DNA from 2 places in the Ureibacillus thermosphaericus genome. Region 2 is predicted to be linked to the other one. Evidence: a T-box and tRNA genes for the amino acid it is inferred to sense, from the RefSeq annotation. Region 2 holds a T-box; the other holds one or more tRNA genes.
The links. A T-box is a leader RNA that pairs with one kind of tRNA and senses whether it is charged. The one in region 2 lies ahead of alaS (alanine--tRNA ligase), so its partner is inferred to be a tRNA-Ala.
Positions count from the first base shown of each region.

Region 1: it encodes a tRNA-Ala, which carries the amino acid that the T-box ahead of alaS (alanine--tRNA ligase) is inferred to sense. The anticodon was not compared.

Region 1 covers NZ_AP018335.1:954,539-962,440, forward strand. Annotated here, with positions in the region: gene ggt (gamma-glutamyltransferase) at 1-540, shown strand, start outside; gene UtA1_RS04645 (chromate transporter) at 698-1,252, shown strand; gene UtA1_RS04650 (chromate transporter) at 1,249-1,776, shown strand; gene UtA1_RS04655 (GGDEF domain-containing protein) at 1,886-3,352, shown strand; gene UtA1_RS04660 (NUDIX hydrolase) at 3,460-4,026, shown strand; tRNA gene UtA1_RS04665 (tRNA-Ala) at 4,339-4,411, opposite strand; gene UtA1_RS04670 (succinate CoA transferase) at 4,683-6,200, shown strand; partial or broken gene UtA1_RS04675 (tetratricopeptide repeat protein) at 6,331-7,236, shown strand; gene UtA1_RS04680 (YfiT family bacillithiol transferase) at 7,301-7,810, shown strand.
Region 2 covers NZ_AP018335.1:2,506,544-2,514,445, reverse strand. Annotated here, with positions in the region: gene UtA1_RS12090 (sporulation protein) at 1-534, shown strand, start outside; gene UtA1_RS12085 (aspartyl protease family protein) at 646-1,023, opposite strand; gene UtA1_RS12080 (TerC family protein) at 1,079-1,759, opposite strand; T-box leader at 1,922-2,174, shown strand; gene alaS (alanine--tRNA ligase) at 2,228-4,888, shown strand; gene UtA1_RS12070 (IreB family regulatory phosphoprotein) at 4,992-5,252, shown strand; gene ruvX (Holliday junction resolvase RuvX) at 5,263-5,685, shown strand; gene UtA1_RS12060 (DUF1292 domain-containing protein) at 5,800-6,111, shown strand; gene UtA1_RS17250 (DUF1292 domain-containing protein) at 6,244-6,762, shown strand; gene mltG (endolytic transglycosylase MltG) at 7,039-7,902, shown strand, end outside.

The DNA of each region.
Region 1 (7,902 bases), 1.6 Mb from region 2:
GAAAAAGGAAATGCTGTTTCCTGCATTCAAAGCATTTATCATGAATTTGGTTCCGCTTTTATTCCAAAAGGAACAGGGGTATTATTGCAAAATCGAGGCAGCTTCTTCTCTTTAGATGACAAACACGTGAATTCCTTGCAACCGAGAAAACGCTCCTTCCATACGCTCAATTCTGCCATGCTGATGAAGGATAATCGCCCAGTCTTAATTTACGGAACTATGGGGGGAGAAGGTCAGCCACAAACGCAAACGCTCCTTGCAACACGCATTATCGATTACGGTATGAATGTACAGGAAGCTATCGAAGCTCCGCGATTTTTATATGGCAGGACTTGGGGAGCAACCACTAATACATTAAAAGTGGAAAGCCGTATTCCAAAAAATGTGCAAAAGGAGTTGGAACGATTTGGGCATGAGGTGGAAGTGGTAGAAGAGTTTTCGGATTTGATGGGACACGCAGGAGCGATATATATCGATGAAAAGGGAGTGAAGTATGGAGGAGCAGATCCTCGTGGTGATGGTATAGCCATTGGATATTAAAAAATTTTCCAATTCCTCTCGTTCGTAATATAACAATTGATTCACAAAATGTGAAAATTTTGTAAAAATATATAGAGAAAGATATAAAGTATATAAAAATAATATAAATACTATTCTATAAGAATTTTACCTACATTACGATAAAGGGGGATAAAGTATGGCAAGGCAGAGAGATATATTTATTGCCTTTTTCCGTTCTGGTATGTTGGGATTTGGTGGAGGGCCATCAACTATCCCTCTTGTTCAAAAAGAAGTAGTGGATACCTTTCAAATGATGACCGATGAAGAATTTGCGGATGTGTTAGCAATAGGTAATACTTTACCTGGCCCCATTATTACAAAAATGGCTGGATATATTGGCTATCGAGTAGGTGGATGGCTAGGTTTAATCAATGCTTTAATCGCTGCTATTCTCCCATCGGTTATATTAATGATTCTTTTCCTTGCCACACTCAAACAATTTAAAGATTTTGATTTTGTAAAAGGAATGTCGAATGGAGTTATTCCAATTGTAGCCGTAATGCTTGGAGTACTCACTTGGGATTTTCTTAAAAAATCTCATAAGTCTCTTGGGTGGAAAGTCGGAGGCATTATTTTGTGCGTTTCAATCGTTGGAATGCTGATTCTGAAGCTTCATCCAGGCATCATCATTGCAGGATTGCTTTTGATTGCATTACTTCTCCCAATCAAAAAAGAGGAGAGAATAGAATGATTTATATACAATTATTTCTGGCCTTCTTCTACCCAGGGATTTTAGGATATGGAGGGGGGCCTGCTTCCATTCCGTTAATTGAATATGAAGTTGTTGATAAGTATGGTTGGATGAATACATCAGAGTTCAGCGAAGTATTGGCGTTAGGAAATTCATTGCCTGGACAGATTGCGATTAAAATGGCAGGATACATTGGCTATGAGGTCGGGGGCGTTTTGGGGGCGATTGTAGCATTGTTTGCAACAGTAGGGCCTTCATTAGTTGCCATGTTGATTTTACTTAACATTTTATATCGTTATCGGCAATCCCCGAAAGTCAAAAGATTGTCTAGTTTCGTTTTACCGGCAGTTGTTGTATTGCTTGCAGAATTGACCTTTGATTTTTTGAGAACGTCTTATGATACAATTGGAATAATTTATACGATTATACTCATCGTAGGTGCATACATTGCTCTTGAAAAATTAAAAATTCATCCTGCTTTTGTTGTGATGATGGGACTTATAATTGGTGGGATATTTCTTTAATACAAGTTGTTATGATAGGCAATATGAGGCATTCTTTAGGGTGTCACCATTTTGCCTTCTATCTTTGTGTCATGAAAATACTTTTCAACTATGAAATATAGGTGGTTAGATGAAATATAATTTAAGGGTCAAATTAATAGTAAGTATCGTAATATTAGCGATTATGAGTTGCACTTTTCTAGCAATCGTTTCTTTTTTTCAGTTGAAGAAACAAACGGAGACGGAAAATGAATTCGTATTTAAAAGGATAGAAGACACAATCAAAGATTCTTTAAAATCCTATGAAAAGGCGATTCTACTACTAGATGATAACAGCGCTGAAAAAATGAAAGAATATACGAAGATGTTAATAGAGAAGTATAATGAAAATCCAAACTTTGATGAATGGGATTTCCAAGGCTTGAATCAAGCATTAGGGATGCATATATACATAATCAACACAGAAAATGTGATTACTCATAGTAGTTTTGAACAAGATATTGGTCTAGATTTTACAAAATGTTGTAAAAAACTAACCACCCTATTAAATGAAAGAAGAGCGACTGGAGAGTTTTATCATGATGCGTTAGATATAGAGCAACAAACAGGGGAAATAAAGAAGTATAGTTACATGGCGACACCAGATAAAAAGTATGTGATTGAATTGAGCTACTCTTTAAATGAAAATAATATTTTCAAGGCGTTTAACTTTTTTAATCACATCCAAGAATTAAAAGAATTATATCCATTTATTTATGACATTCATATTTTGAACATTGGAGGATTAACGCTTGGCAAATCTACTAATGAAAGGCGCTTAACGAAAAAAGAAAAGGAAGCCTTTGACAGAACGTTATCATCGAAACAACCGACAGAAATAGATTATTATTGGAATGGTACACCTGCTACTTTCCGTTACATGTTTTATGAATCAGAATTTGATCGAGACTTTGCTCAAAACAAAGTAATTGAAATCATCTATGATGAAAAACTATGGAATGCCAATCTGCATCAAATAAAAAAAATGTTTGTCATTCAATTAATCATTATTTTTAGCTTCGTACTAGTACTATCTTTTGTGATTGCAAGACCAATGTATTTAGCTTACCATGACCGCTTAACGGGACTTGCGAACCGCTCTGCATTTGATGAATTTATAACGGCAATCAAAACAAAAAAAGGGAAGAAAACAGCCTTTTTCATGATTGATTTAGATCATTTTAAGGAAGTTAATGATGTGTTAGGACATCAATCAGGAGATGTGCTGTTAAAAAAGGTGGCTCAAATTATTCGCACCCTCATCCCGAAAAATGGGGAGGCTTATCGTTATGGTGGAGATGAATTTATTGTTGTTCTGAATTCAACAACGACCGAAGAAGCGAAAGAATTGGCACAGAAAATCATTACGGAAATTAATCAACTTGTTAAACAAAATACAGACATTGATAATCTTGGGGTTTCTGCAAGTATTGGCATTTCTTTTTATCCTGACGATGGGGATAATAAGTATTTGCTTTATAAAAAAGCGGATGTGGCTTTATATACAGCAAAAGAAAAGGGAAAAGGCCAATATTCTATTTTCGAAACAGAGTATTAAAATCTGGATAAATCATGGCGTCTTGATATGAAAAAGACGCCTATTTTGTTAACATGTTGCACTAATCAAACCATTAATGAAAATAAAGAAGAATCGAGGTAGCAATCATGGATTTACGACAACAAATAAAAAACTATACGCCATATAACGCACAAGAGGCAAAGGATCAAGAACTTATCTTACGTTATATGGATACTTTTGATAACTTATTGACACGTGATAATGAATTTGCCCATTTTACTGCATCTGCTTGGCTTGTGAATAAAGACCGTACAAAAGTGTTAATGGTCTACCATAATATTTATCAATCATGGTCATGGGTAGGGGGGCATGCCGATGGAAATGCCGACTTATTAGGAGTAGCTATGAAAGAGGCGAAGGAAGAAACGGGTTTAAAACAAGTAACCCCTGTATTGAAAGATATATTTTCAATCGAAATTTTAGGTGTCGCAGCCCATGAAAAAAAAGGTAGACATGTGGCGACTCATTTGCATCTCAATGCTACTTTCTTACTGGAAGCAAATGAACACGAATTATTGCATATTAAACCAGATGAAAACAGCGATATCAAGTGGTTTTTATTAGATGAAGCGGTGGAAGCAAGCACGGAAAGGGAGTTACAAGTAGTGTATAAAAAATTAAATGAAAAGTTGCGTTTATTACAAGGAAAATGAACCATTTAGGGATGATTCTTCCATATCTTAATGGTTAATAATATGAATATTTATGCATAAGAAGAATTTTTCTATTTTAAACTAGCATGGAAGCCGGCAATACCTGCTTTTTTGCATGTTTGAGGGAATATGGAATGAGAATATGGTCATAAAGAACAATTGAAGATGGAGATATAAAATTATATCATCTATAACTATAAAAAGGAATATGTTAATTTTCGATAAGCAGAAAAAATTGCATCGAACAGTTAAAAAATTGTTTTTTAATATAAAATAAAAAGAACCGCGGAATGATTAGCGGTTCTTTTAAAATGGAGCATACCGGGCTCGAACCGGTGACCTCTACGCTGCCAGCGTAGCGCACTCCCAACTGTGCTAATGCCCCGATTAATCAATATTATACCTATTTTTATAAAGTTATCAATCCTTTGAGAAAAGTTTGAAAAAGCAATTATTTCTATATAATGATAGTTTTTTTCTATTATAATCATAGAAATCTTTTATTAGACGAATATATGGTTCATATTTACAATAAAATTTAAAGGTAAGTGAAAAAATATACACTTTTTTAGGCTTCGTATTCGAAAAATTGTGTTTTATTTAAAAATTCTTCATATATTTAATACTAAATTATAATTAATACGAGGTGACATGTAATGGAAAAGGATTTAAGCCAAGTTATTCGACACAAAGCTTTCTTAGACAAAATAGTATCTGCTGAGGAAGCAGCTTCTTGGATTGAAGATGGAATGAACCTTGGTATGAGTGGTTTCACACTTTTCGGTGAGCCAAAAGAGTTCCCAAGAGCGCTTTCAGAACGTGGCAAAAAAGAAAACTTTAAAGTCAATGTTTATACTGGCGCTTCACTTGGACCAGCTGCTGACCAAGCTATGGCTGAAGCAGGAATCATTAATTTACGTGTTCCATATCAAGGAAACGCGGTAATGCGTAAAAAAATCAATAGTGGCGAAATGTACTATATCGATCAACATTTGTCTCATACGGCTGAAGAAGTAAGAAAAGGTACTTTAGGAAAAATTGATTATGCGATTATTGAAGCGGCAGCAATCACTGAAGATGGCTTAATTATCCCAACTGGTTCTGTAGGTAACTCTCCAATTTTTGTTGAGAAAGCTGAAAACGTTATCATCGAAGTAAACTTAACTGCACCTAGAGCATATGAAGGTCTTCACGATATTTATGTACAAAAAGAACAAGGTGAACGTCGAGAAATCCCAATTTACAACGTTTCTGACCGCATTGGTGAAATTGGAATCAAAGTTGATCCTGCAAAAGTAAAAGGTGTTATTTTATCTGAACAACCTGATATTCCTTCTCCTTTATTTGAGCCAAATGAAGAAACACAAGCAATTGCAGACCACTTAATCGACTTCTTAAATAAAGAAGTAGAAGAGGGAAGATTACCAATTTCTTTAGCTCCGCTACAATCTGGAGTAGGTTCTGTTGCTAACGCAGTTCTTAAAAATATGAAAGATGCTCAATTCAGAGATGTAGAAGTTCACTCTGAAGTATTACAAGATGGAATCTTTGACTTAATTGATGCAGGGATTGTTAAATTCGCATCTGGTACTGCGTTCTCGCTTTCTAAGAAACGCGTTGATTCATTAGCGGAAGACTTGGAAAAATACAAAGGCAAAATCATGTTCAGACCTCAAGAAATTTCAAATAACCCAGAAGTTATTCGCCGATTAGGAGTTATTTCATTTAACACAGCTTTAGAAGTTGACATTTACGGTAACGTAAACTCAACACACGTAAGCGGTACTAATATCATGAACGGTATTGGTGGATCTGGTGACTTTGCACGTAATGCTCGCATTACTATCTTCGTAACGCCTTCATTAGCAAAAGGTGGAGCAATTTCAGCAATCGTACCATTCGTATCGCATGTTGACCATACAGAGCACGATGTAGACGTAATTATTACTGAACAAGGATATGCAGATCTTCGCGGACTTCCACCAGTGAAGAGAGCAGAAAAAATTATCGAAATTGCACATCCTATGTACAGATCACAATTACGTGCATACTTTGAAGAAGCAAAAGAAAAAGTGGGTGGACAAACACCACACATCCTTGAAAAAGCCTTCTCCTTCCATACAAACTTAAAAGAAAAAGGTACTATGCTTTTTGAAGGAGCAGAAGTAAAATAATATAATATAGTATAGAAATGGGTTACGTTTTTCCACACGTAACCCTTTTAAATATGGAGAATACAGTTATTGTTATGAATTCACAATCATGATTATTTCATCAAATCTAATTTATGGGGTGTATTGTTAGTTGGATACGAATCAGAGAGCAATTGAACTGTATGAACAAAACGAATATGAGAAGGCAATGGAACTGTTTTTGAAAGCAGTGGATGAATCGAAAAACGTACAATCCTTGAACAATCTGGCCTGGATGTACCTTTATGAGAAAGAGGATGTCAACCGGGCCCTTGAATTGATTAAAGAAGCGGTTGGGATGAATCCTGCTTCCTATTTTCCTTATAATATTTTGGAAGAAATTTGAATTAAACAGGGACGTTGGAAGGAAGCGGAAGAGGCATTACAGAAGTCCATTTCGATTCAGCCATCAAACGAAGCCTTCATCAATTTGGCGGGAGTCTATTATCATCTTGGGGAACTGGAGCTTGCAGCAAAGTATTACTTGCTGGCAGAGAAAGATTCGGACATTTCCATGTATAGCTATATAAAATGCTTGATCGATTTGGGAAGAACAAAGGAAGCAAAAGAAAAATTGGATTTCATTAACAAGGGATCCTATCATTTGATTGGCGAAATCGAAATTGCCAATTTATACGTTGAGCTGGACTGCTACAACGAAGCAATCGAATGGTTTGAAAAAGGGTATAATGCATACTCCGGCAGCTCCTATTGGATTAGCCGATTTGTGTATGCTTTGTATAAGACGAATAATTTCTCCCGTTTAGATGAAGTCATTAAAGAGGAGATTGAAGAAACAAACAAAGCCATTATGCAGGAAGAAGTGAATGAAAACTGGACCGAGGCGCAAAAGAGAGACGCACTCGAAAATTATACGAGGGAATACAACTATTATAAACAATTGAAAGAGCGGGTCACTTCCGGATATGTTCCGCAATTGCAATTTTCTGCTCCGTTTACGAGTGCATGCTACTTGTTTGGATGCAAGCGCCACGGGAATCCGGAATATCAAGGCTAGAGGCCTCTATCCAGGCAAAGTTTAATAGGGCAATGAACTGTTGAAAAAAAGGGGTGTATGAAGAATGGATGTTCGATATCCTATTGGGGAATTGCAAGTTCCTGAAAACATTACGTTGGGACAAGTGCAAGAGTGGCTAAAGGAAATTGAAACGTTCGGACGTCGATTGCGGGAAGCGGTGGACGGATTGAGCGGCGAGGAGTTGGATAAAACATACCGTGAGGGGGCATGGACAGTTCGCCAACTGGTCCATCATATAGCGGATGCCCAAGTAAACATGTATATTCGATTGAAATTGGCGCTCACAGACGACCATGCAACTGTGCCGGTATTCGATGAAAATCTGTGGGCAGTTCTTCCGGATACAACTCTTCCTGTTGAAAGCTCCATTAAAATCCTGGAGGGAACGAATGAACGCATCGTTTCATTGGGAAAGACGCTAACGGAAGAACAACTGAAGCGCACATACAACCATCAAATCAACGGCCCAACTGCTGTAGCGTCGGAACTTGCAAAAATGCGTTGGCACGAAGAACATCATTTGGCCCAGATTAAAATCGCATTATCCAAATAAATCAAATCGGCATGCCGGAATTCGGCAGCCGGTTTTTTTAGTGCGCCTGGCATGGGTGTAATCTATAGGGTGTAAGTCCCGAACCCCGAAGA
Region 2 (7,902 bases):
AGTGATCCTTTTATGATTCAAGCAAATGAAACAAAAATCATCCCGTTTTCTTTCGTGCTGCCAGTAGACACACCTGTAACGATAGGAAATTCTAGAGTATGGGTGAAAACGGAATTAGACATTCAAAGCGGTGTGGATTCAACAGATAAAGACTTTATAGAAGTTCGTCCATCAAGATTGGCTTCTCATGTGTTAAATGCTTTACAACATTTAGGTTTTCGTTTACGAAAAGCGGAAAATGAACAAGTATCATTCCGATACCGAAAAAACTATCCTTTTATTCAAGAATTTGAATTTGTTCCAGTAACAGGGCCGTTTCGAGGTCGATTAGATGAACTAGAGATTGCTTTTCTTTCCCAAGAGGAAGGCTACGTGGAATTATTATTGGAAGTGGACAGAAGAGCAAGGGGACTTGGTGGATTGTTTGCTGAAATGTTGGATGTGGATGAAAGCCACGTGCGCGTTACATTTACAGAAGCGGATATGTACCATATTGAATCTAAGCTTCAACAAATTATTTCGAGATATTCATAATGTAAAAATCTATTATCTTTTATATAAAACAGAGATTGCCAACAGAATGAGCGGACTAGTGAAGTTAGGATCCTAGTTCGCTCGTATAACAGGCTATTTTTTCCTACATTTTCAGTGAGTTAGTAATTTTAAGTGTTTCAAATCTAAAACAAATTCACCGGATTTTAATATATCAAGTCCAATCAAACCTTGAATATTAAATCCTTGCAATGTGCCAAAATCAATATGAACATTAGGAAACGTCTTTTCGCCAATTTTTACATAATCCAATTTTTTCATAAAACTATATTCTACGCCACCGATTCCATAATGACGAACTAGCGAATCTCCGTTTTCAAAATAGATACCTATCTCTTGTACTGAATCAATATTGATAAAGGAATGGGAGGCACCTGAATCGATTGCAACTCGGCTTAACAATTTACTTTTCCCTTTATAGCAAATTTCAATTGTTGATAGCAATAAACCATCTTCAAAGAGAAGCTGCATATTTTACCTCCCAAAAGCTTTTATTTCCATTCTATTTCAATTTGTTAATCAATATTCAATTTGTACTTATATGTGTTTTATTTCTATTACGCAGAATAAAACCAATTGCAATAACGATGAATATTAATAATAATTGGAACAAGATTATAGGTAACGGATTTGTTAAATAAGGCTGAACATAAGCATCTTGAATAATCATTTTTGATGCAGTCCATGCAAGGACACCAGCACCTAAATAGATGAAAATAGGAAATTTTTCGATAATGCGAATGACAATTGTACTTCCCCAAACAATTATGGGAATAGAGATAAGGAGACCAAAGATGACTAGTAGCATATTTCCATAAGCTGCTCCTGCAACCGCAATAATATTATCAATGCCCATTAAAAAATCTGCTAACATGATTGTCCAAGCTGCACCCCAAAAGGATTTCTTTGATACGCGTATATCGGTATTTTCTTCAGTCACTAGCAGTTTTATCGCTATATATACTAACAATACGCCGCCAATAAATAGTAATCCATCAATTTCTAACAATTTCACTGCAAGCAGTGTAAAGATAATGCGCATAAAAATGGCAGCTAGCGTTCCAATGATAATAACCTTTTTTTGTTGTTTCGATGGCAGATTTTTTGCAACCATTCCAATCAATAATGCATTATCGCCAGCAAGAACAAGATCGATAAAAATAATAGACATTAGTGCAGTGTAAAATTCCATCGAAATAGTTTCCATATCTGCTCTCCCATCTATACTTTTTTGGAAAGTATATGTCCTACCATCCATGTTAAGAAGTAATTTACAAAGAAGGTATTTTTAATTGACATGAAATTATCGTTTTTTTATAATTTAGTGAGAATATTTCAATTCGTACTATGTATCATAAACAGCTTATACTTCAATACGATGATGGAGAGAGTACGTTTTTGTCCAGTGGAAAGAGAGAGATTCCGTAGGCTGAAAGAATCTTCACTAGTGGCAATTGCGGAAAGCTACTCCAGAGTGCAGTTAAAACCTGCCGTTCACTTACGTTACAGTGGCTAGAGTGACAGTTTCAAAATGAAACGGTTAAACGAGTATTTAGGTGTACGATATGAAATGAAACTGTAACGAGGGTGGTACCGCGAAATTTAATGTCTTCGTCCCTTATTGGGATGAAGGCTTTTTTTTAATTTCAAAAATATTAGTAGGAGGTAATATTGAATGAAAGCAGCAGACATTCGTCGCAAATTTTTAGATTTTTTTATTGAAAAAGGCCATGCAGTTGAACCATCAGCTTCATTAATTCCAGTGAATGACCCGTCTTTACTTTGGATTAACTCTGGGGTAGCGACTTTAAAAAGATATTTTGATGGTCGTGAAATTCCTGAAAATCCACGTATTACAAATGCTCAGAAATCCATTCGTACAAACGATATAGAAAACGTAGGGAAAACGGCTCGCCACCATACATTTTTCGAAATGTTAGGTAACTTCTCTATTGGTGACTACTTTAAGCGAGAAGCAATTCATTATGCTTGGGAGTTTTTAACAGATCCAAAATGGATGGGATTTGACCCAGAACTGCTTTCAGTAACAATCCATCCAGAAGATGAAGAAGCTTATAACATTTGGAAAAATGAAATTGGCTTACCAGAAGAACGTATCGTTCGCATTGAAGGAAACTTCTGGGATATTGGGGAAGGTCCATCCGGTCCAAACTCAGAAATTTTCTATGATCGCGGCCCAGAATATGGAAATGATCCAAACGATCCAGAATTATTCCCAGGTGGCGAAAATGAACGTTACTTAGAAGTTTGGAACTTAGTGTTCTCTCAATTTAACCACAATCCAGATGGCACATATACGCCGCTACCAAAACAAAACATCGACACAGGTATGGGTCTTGAGCGGATGGCTTCCGTTGTGCAAAATGTACCAACAAACTTTGATACAGATTTATTTATGCCAATCATTGAAAAAATTGAAGAGTTTGCAAACCGTCGTTACAAACGACCTGGTGAAATTGATTTGAAAGAAATTTTCAACAATAAAGAAGATATCAACACACCGTTTAAAGTAATTGCGGACCATATTCGAACAGTGGCATTTGCCATCGGTGATGGAGCGCTTCCATCAAATGAAGGACGCGGTTACGTAATTCGCCGTTTATTACGTCGTGCTGTAAGATATGCAAAACAAATCGGTATTGAAAAACCATTTATGTTTGAACTCGTTCCAACAGTTGGAGAAATTATGAAAGACTTCTATCCAGAAGTAAGTGAGAAAAGTGAATTTATTCAACGAGTTGTGAAAAATGAAGAGATTCGTTTCCTAGAAACATTAGATGGTGGCCTTGAAATTTTAAATGAAGTAATTGAACGTGAAAAGAAATTAGGGCGTAATGAAATACCAGGTGAAGACGCGTTCCGCTTATATGATACGTATGGATTCCCAATTGAATTAATAGAGGAATATGCTGAAGAACAAGGAATGACAATCGATTACGAAGGTTTTGAAGCGGAGATGGAAAAACAGCGTGAACGAGCAAGAAGTGCACGTGTTGATGTTGATTCTATGCAAGTGCAAAATGAAGTATTAACGAACTTAAAACAACCTTCCGTATTCGTTGGATATGAAGTGGCAGAATGTGACACAACCATTGTTGCTATGGTAGGAAACGGTCAGGAAGTAAATGTAGCTTCTGAAGGAGAAGAGGTATTAGTCATTTTAGCGGAAACACCATTCTATGCTGAAATGGGTGGTCAAATCGCTGATAAAGGTACTCTTGAGAGCGATACATTCAAAGCTGTTGTAAAAGATGTTCAACTTGCACCGAACGGGCAGCATCTTCATACAGTAATTGTTGAATCAGGTGAAATGCATCTTAACGATCATGTAAAGGCGCAAGTGAATGCAGAAGAAAGAAAACTGATTGTGAAAAACCATACGGCAACGCACTTATTGCACCGTGCTTTGAAAGACGTATTAGGTGAACATGTAAATCAAGCTGGTTCATATGTAGGTCCAGATCGTTTACGCTTTGACTTTACACACTTCGGACAAGCAACAAAAGAAGAGTTAGAAAAAATTGAACAAATCATCAATGAAAAAATTTGGGACGACATCGAAGTAGTTATTGAAGAAATGCCGATTGACGAAGCAAAAGCTCTTGGTGCTATGGCCCTCTTCGGCGAAAAATATGGAGATATCGTTCGCGTTGTACAAGTAAGCGATTATTCAATTGAGCTTTGCGGTGGTTTACACGTAAACCGCACATCTGAAATTGGATTGTTCAAAATCGTTTCAGAAGGTGGAATTGGTGCCGGGGTAAGACGTATTGAAGCTGTTACTGGTAAGGGGGCATATCTTGCAGTAAAAGAAGAAGAAAAAATCTTGCAAGAAGCAGCTGCACAATTTAAAGCAAATCCAAAAGACTTAGTAATGAGAATTCAAGGCTTACAAAGTGAATATAAAGAATTACAACGAGAAAATGAATCATTATCACAAAAATTGGCAAACCTTGAAGCAGCAAACGTTCTTGATTCAGCACAAAAAATCGGCGATATAACTGTTTTATCTACACGAGTAGAGGCAAAAGATAATAATCAACTTCGTCAAATGATGGATGATTTAAAAGTGAAGCTTGAAAAAGCAGTTATTGTTCTTGGAGCTGTTGAAGGAGATAAAGTCATGCTTTGTGCAGGTGTAACAAAAGATATTGCTGGTAAAGAATATCATGCAGGTAACATCGTCAAAACAGTAGCTGAGAAATGCGGAGGAAAAGGTGGCGGTCGTCCTGACATGGCAATGGCTGGTGCGAAAGAAGTTTCAAAACTTGATGAAGCCCTTCAATCTGTGTATGATTACGTTAAATCTATATAATAATTAAAAAGAAATCTATTTCACTGACTAATTGAATCAGTTATAATATAGAAAATGGAGCTAGAATTTCCAACTCCTTATTTCCGAAAGCGAGGTGCTGGTCTTGAGTTCGTTTGATCAAACAATGAAATTTAGCTTTCCAGAAGAATCAATGGAAGATGAAGTCAAGCAAGTAATGCTAAAAGTGTACTCTGCACTTGAGGAGAAAGGGTATAACCCGACAAATCAAATCGTAGGGTACTTGTTATCTGGTGATCCGGCATATATTCCTCGCCATCAAGATGCACGAAATTTAATTCGTAAACTTGAACGTGATGAAATTTTAGAAGAGCTTGTGAAATTCTATATTAGAAATAACAAATGAGGAATAATCAATGAGAGTAATGGGATTAGATGTCGGTACGAAGACAGTTGGCATTGCAATCAGCGATCCATTCGGTTTAACAGCTCAAGGAATTGAGACGATTCATATAGACGAAGAAACTGGCGAATTTGGGATTGAGCGAATTAAAGAGCTTGTAAAAGAGTATGGGGTTACCGAATTTGTTGTTGGATATCCTAAAAATATGAACAACACTGTTGGTCCACGAGGAGAAGCTTCCGAGAATTATAAGAAGCTTTTAGAAAATGCGTTTAATTTGCCAGTAACACTTTGGGATGAACGTTTAACAACAATGGCTGCTGAACGAATGCTCATTGAAGCCGATGTCAGTCGAAAAAAGAGAAAAAAAGTAATCGATAAAATGGCAGCGGTCATGATTTTACAAGGATATTTGGATAGTAAATCATTTAAATAAGATCCCATGTTGGGTGAATAAAGTGATTTCATCATGTTTTATACTTTCCTAAAGACAGTTATGTCGAGGGATAATTATATATTTTATTTATATTCTTAAAAAGAGGTGACCAACATGGTACATGAACATGATTATGAAGAAAGACATATTACTGTAATTGATGAAGACGGAAATGAGCAATTATGCGAAGTAATACACACTTTTGATTCTGAGAAATTCGGAAAGTCCTATGTATTATATACAATCGTCGGTGCGGAAGAAGATGAAGATGGTCAAATCGAAATTTTCGCTTCTTCATTTACTCCTGCTGAAAATGGAGAAGATGGAGAACTTCAGCCGATTGAAACGGAAGAAGAATGGGATATGATTGAAGAAGTATTAAATTCTTTGGAAGAAGAATTTGAACTAGAAGACGATGAAGAATAATCATATAAAGTAGGCAAAATTTTGCCTACTTTTTTCATGCTTATGATTGATTTACTTGTTAATAATATCGATTATTTTTCATGGAACGTTCCACACTAAACTTGAAAAGGTTATAAATATTAGGAGGAAAACATGGATCAACAATATTTTTATTTAACAACAGAAGATGGTGTAGAGATGAAATGCAAAGTATTATTTACCTTTGATACAGACGACCATTCTTATTGCATTTATACGATAATCGATGAAGATGGTAATGAAAGCGAAGAAATTTCAGCAGTACGATATGAACTTGATGAAAATTTAGAAATGACGAATTTTCAGGAATTGGAAACAGAAGAAGAGTGGGACATGGTTGAAGAAGTATACAATACACTAGTTGATACATTTTCTGAAGAAGAAAGAGACGCATTTATTGCAACGGATGAAGAAGGAAATGAAATAGAATGCAAAGTCATTTATCGATTTACATTAGATGAATTCGGAAAAAAATATGTCGTGTATACAACCGATGAAACGGAACCAATTGAAAACCTTTATGTTGCAAGCTACGTCGATTCGGAAGATGGTGAAATACAAGAAATTTTCCCAGTAGAGTCAGATGAGGAATGGAAAAAAATTGAAGAAACAGTTGAGTTTTTGAATCAATAACTCTAATCAATCCTTTTAGGCTGAAGAATTCCTGCGGTTTGATTTTTTCATACCGCAGGGAAACATGATAAAAGCATTTATTGAATGATCATGGTTATAAATTGTTGTTTGGAAATTCATATGTATTAAAAAGTTATAGATTGATAGAACTTTTTCTTGTGAAAAAACGTACAAATACATATACAAAACGAAAGAGTCAACCGAAAGCGCATTTCAATATTGTTAATTCTTTTATAATTTTATATCATATGTTAAGAGTCGCAAGGGGGGAAACCAGTGGAGCAAGAACAAAAGAAAAATGAAATAATGGATAAAGTAAAATTGCGTAAACAAGAAGGAAAAGTAGTTCGTCGAATTGTAACAACAGTAACGCTAATTATTTTGACGTTAATTGTAGTTGTTGGGTTATCTGGCACGTTATTTGTAAAAAGTGCATTACAGCCTGTTGATCCACAATCGGAAGAACAAATTCAAGTAGAAATTCCTATGGGCTCTGGGTTATCTACCATTTCAAAAATATTAGAAGAACATGGCATTATAAAAAATGCGACTATCTTTAAATATTACGCAAAATTTAATAATCAATCGAATTTTCAAGCAGGCAATTATACGATGTCGCCAAGCATGACTTTAGATGAAATTTTAGAAAGCTTGAAAACAGGAAAAGTATATAGAGAACCTGTATTAGCGATAACGATTCCAGAAGGATTAACATTAGAGCATATTGCTAACATTATTGAAAAAAAGACGAAATACACAAAAGAACAGTTTATGGAGAAGGTAAACAGCGAAGAATTCATTAATAGCATGATGGCTTCTTATCCTGAACTTATTACGGAAGAGGTATTGGATTCCAACATCCGTTACCCGTTAGAAGGATATTTGTTTCCTGCGACTTACGCATTCTATGAAGAAGATGTTACTTTAGATGATATCGTTATTCCGATGATTGAAAAAACAAACGATGTCATCAATGAGTATCAATCTTTAATTGCAGAAAAAGAGATGACAGTTCATGAGCTATTAACATTTGCTTCATTATTGGAAGAGGAAGCCACTGAAAAGACGGATCGCGAGACGATTGCAAGCGTATTTTATAACCGATTAGAAATCGGCATGCCTCTTCAAACGGACCCAACT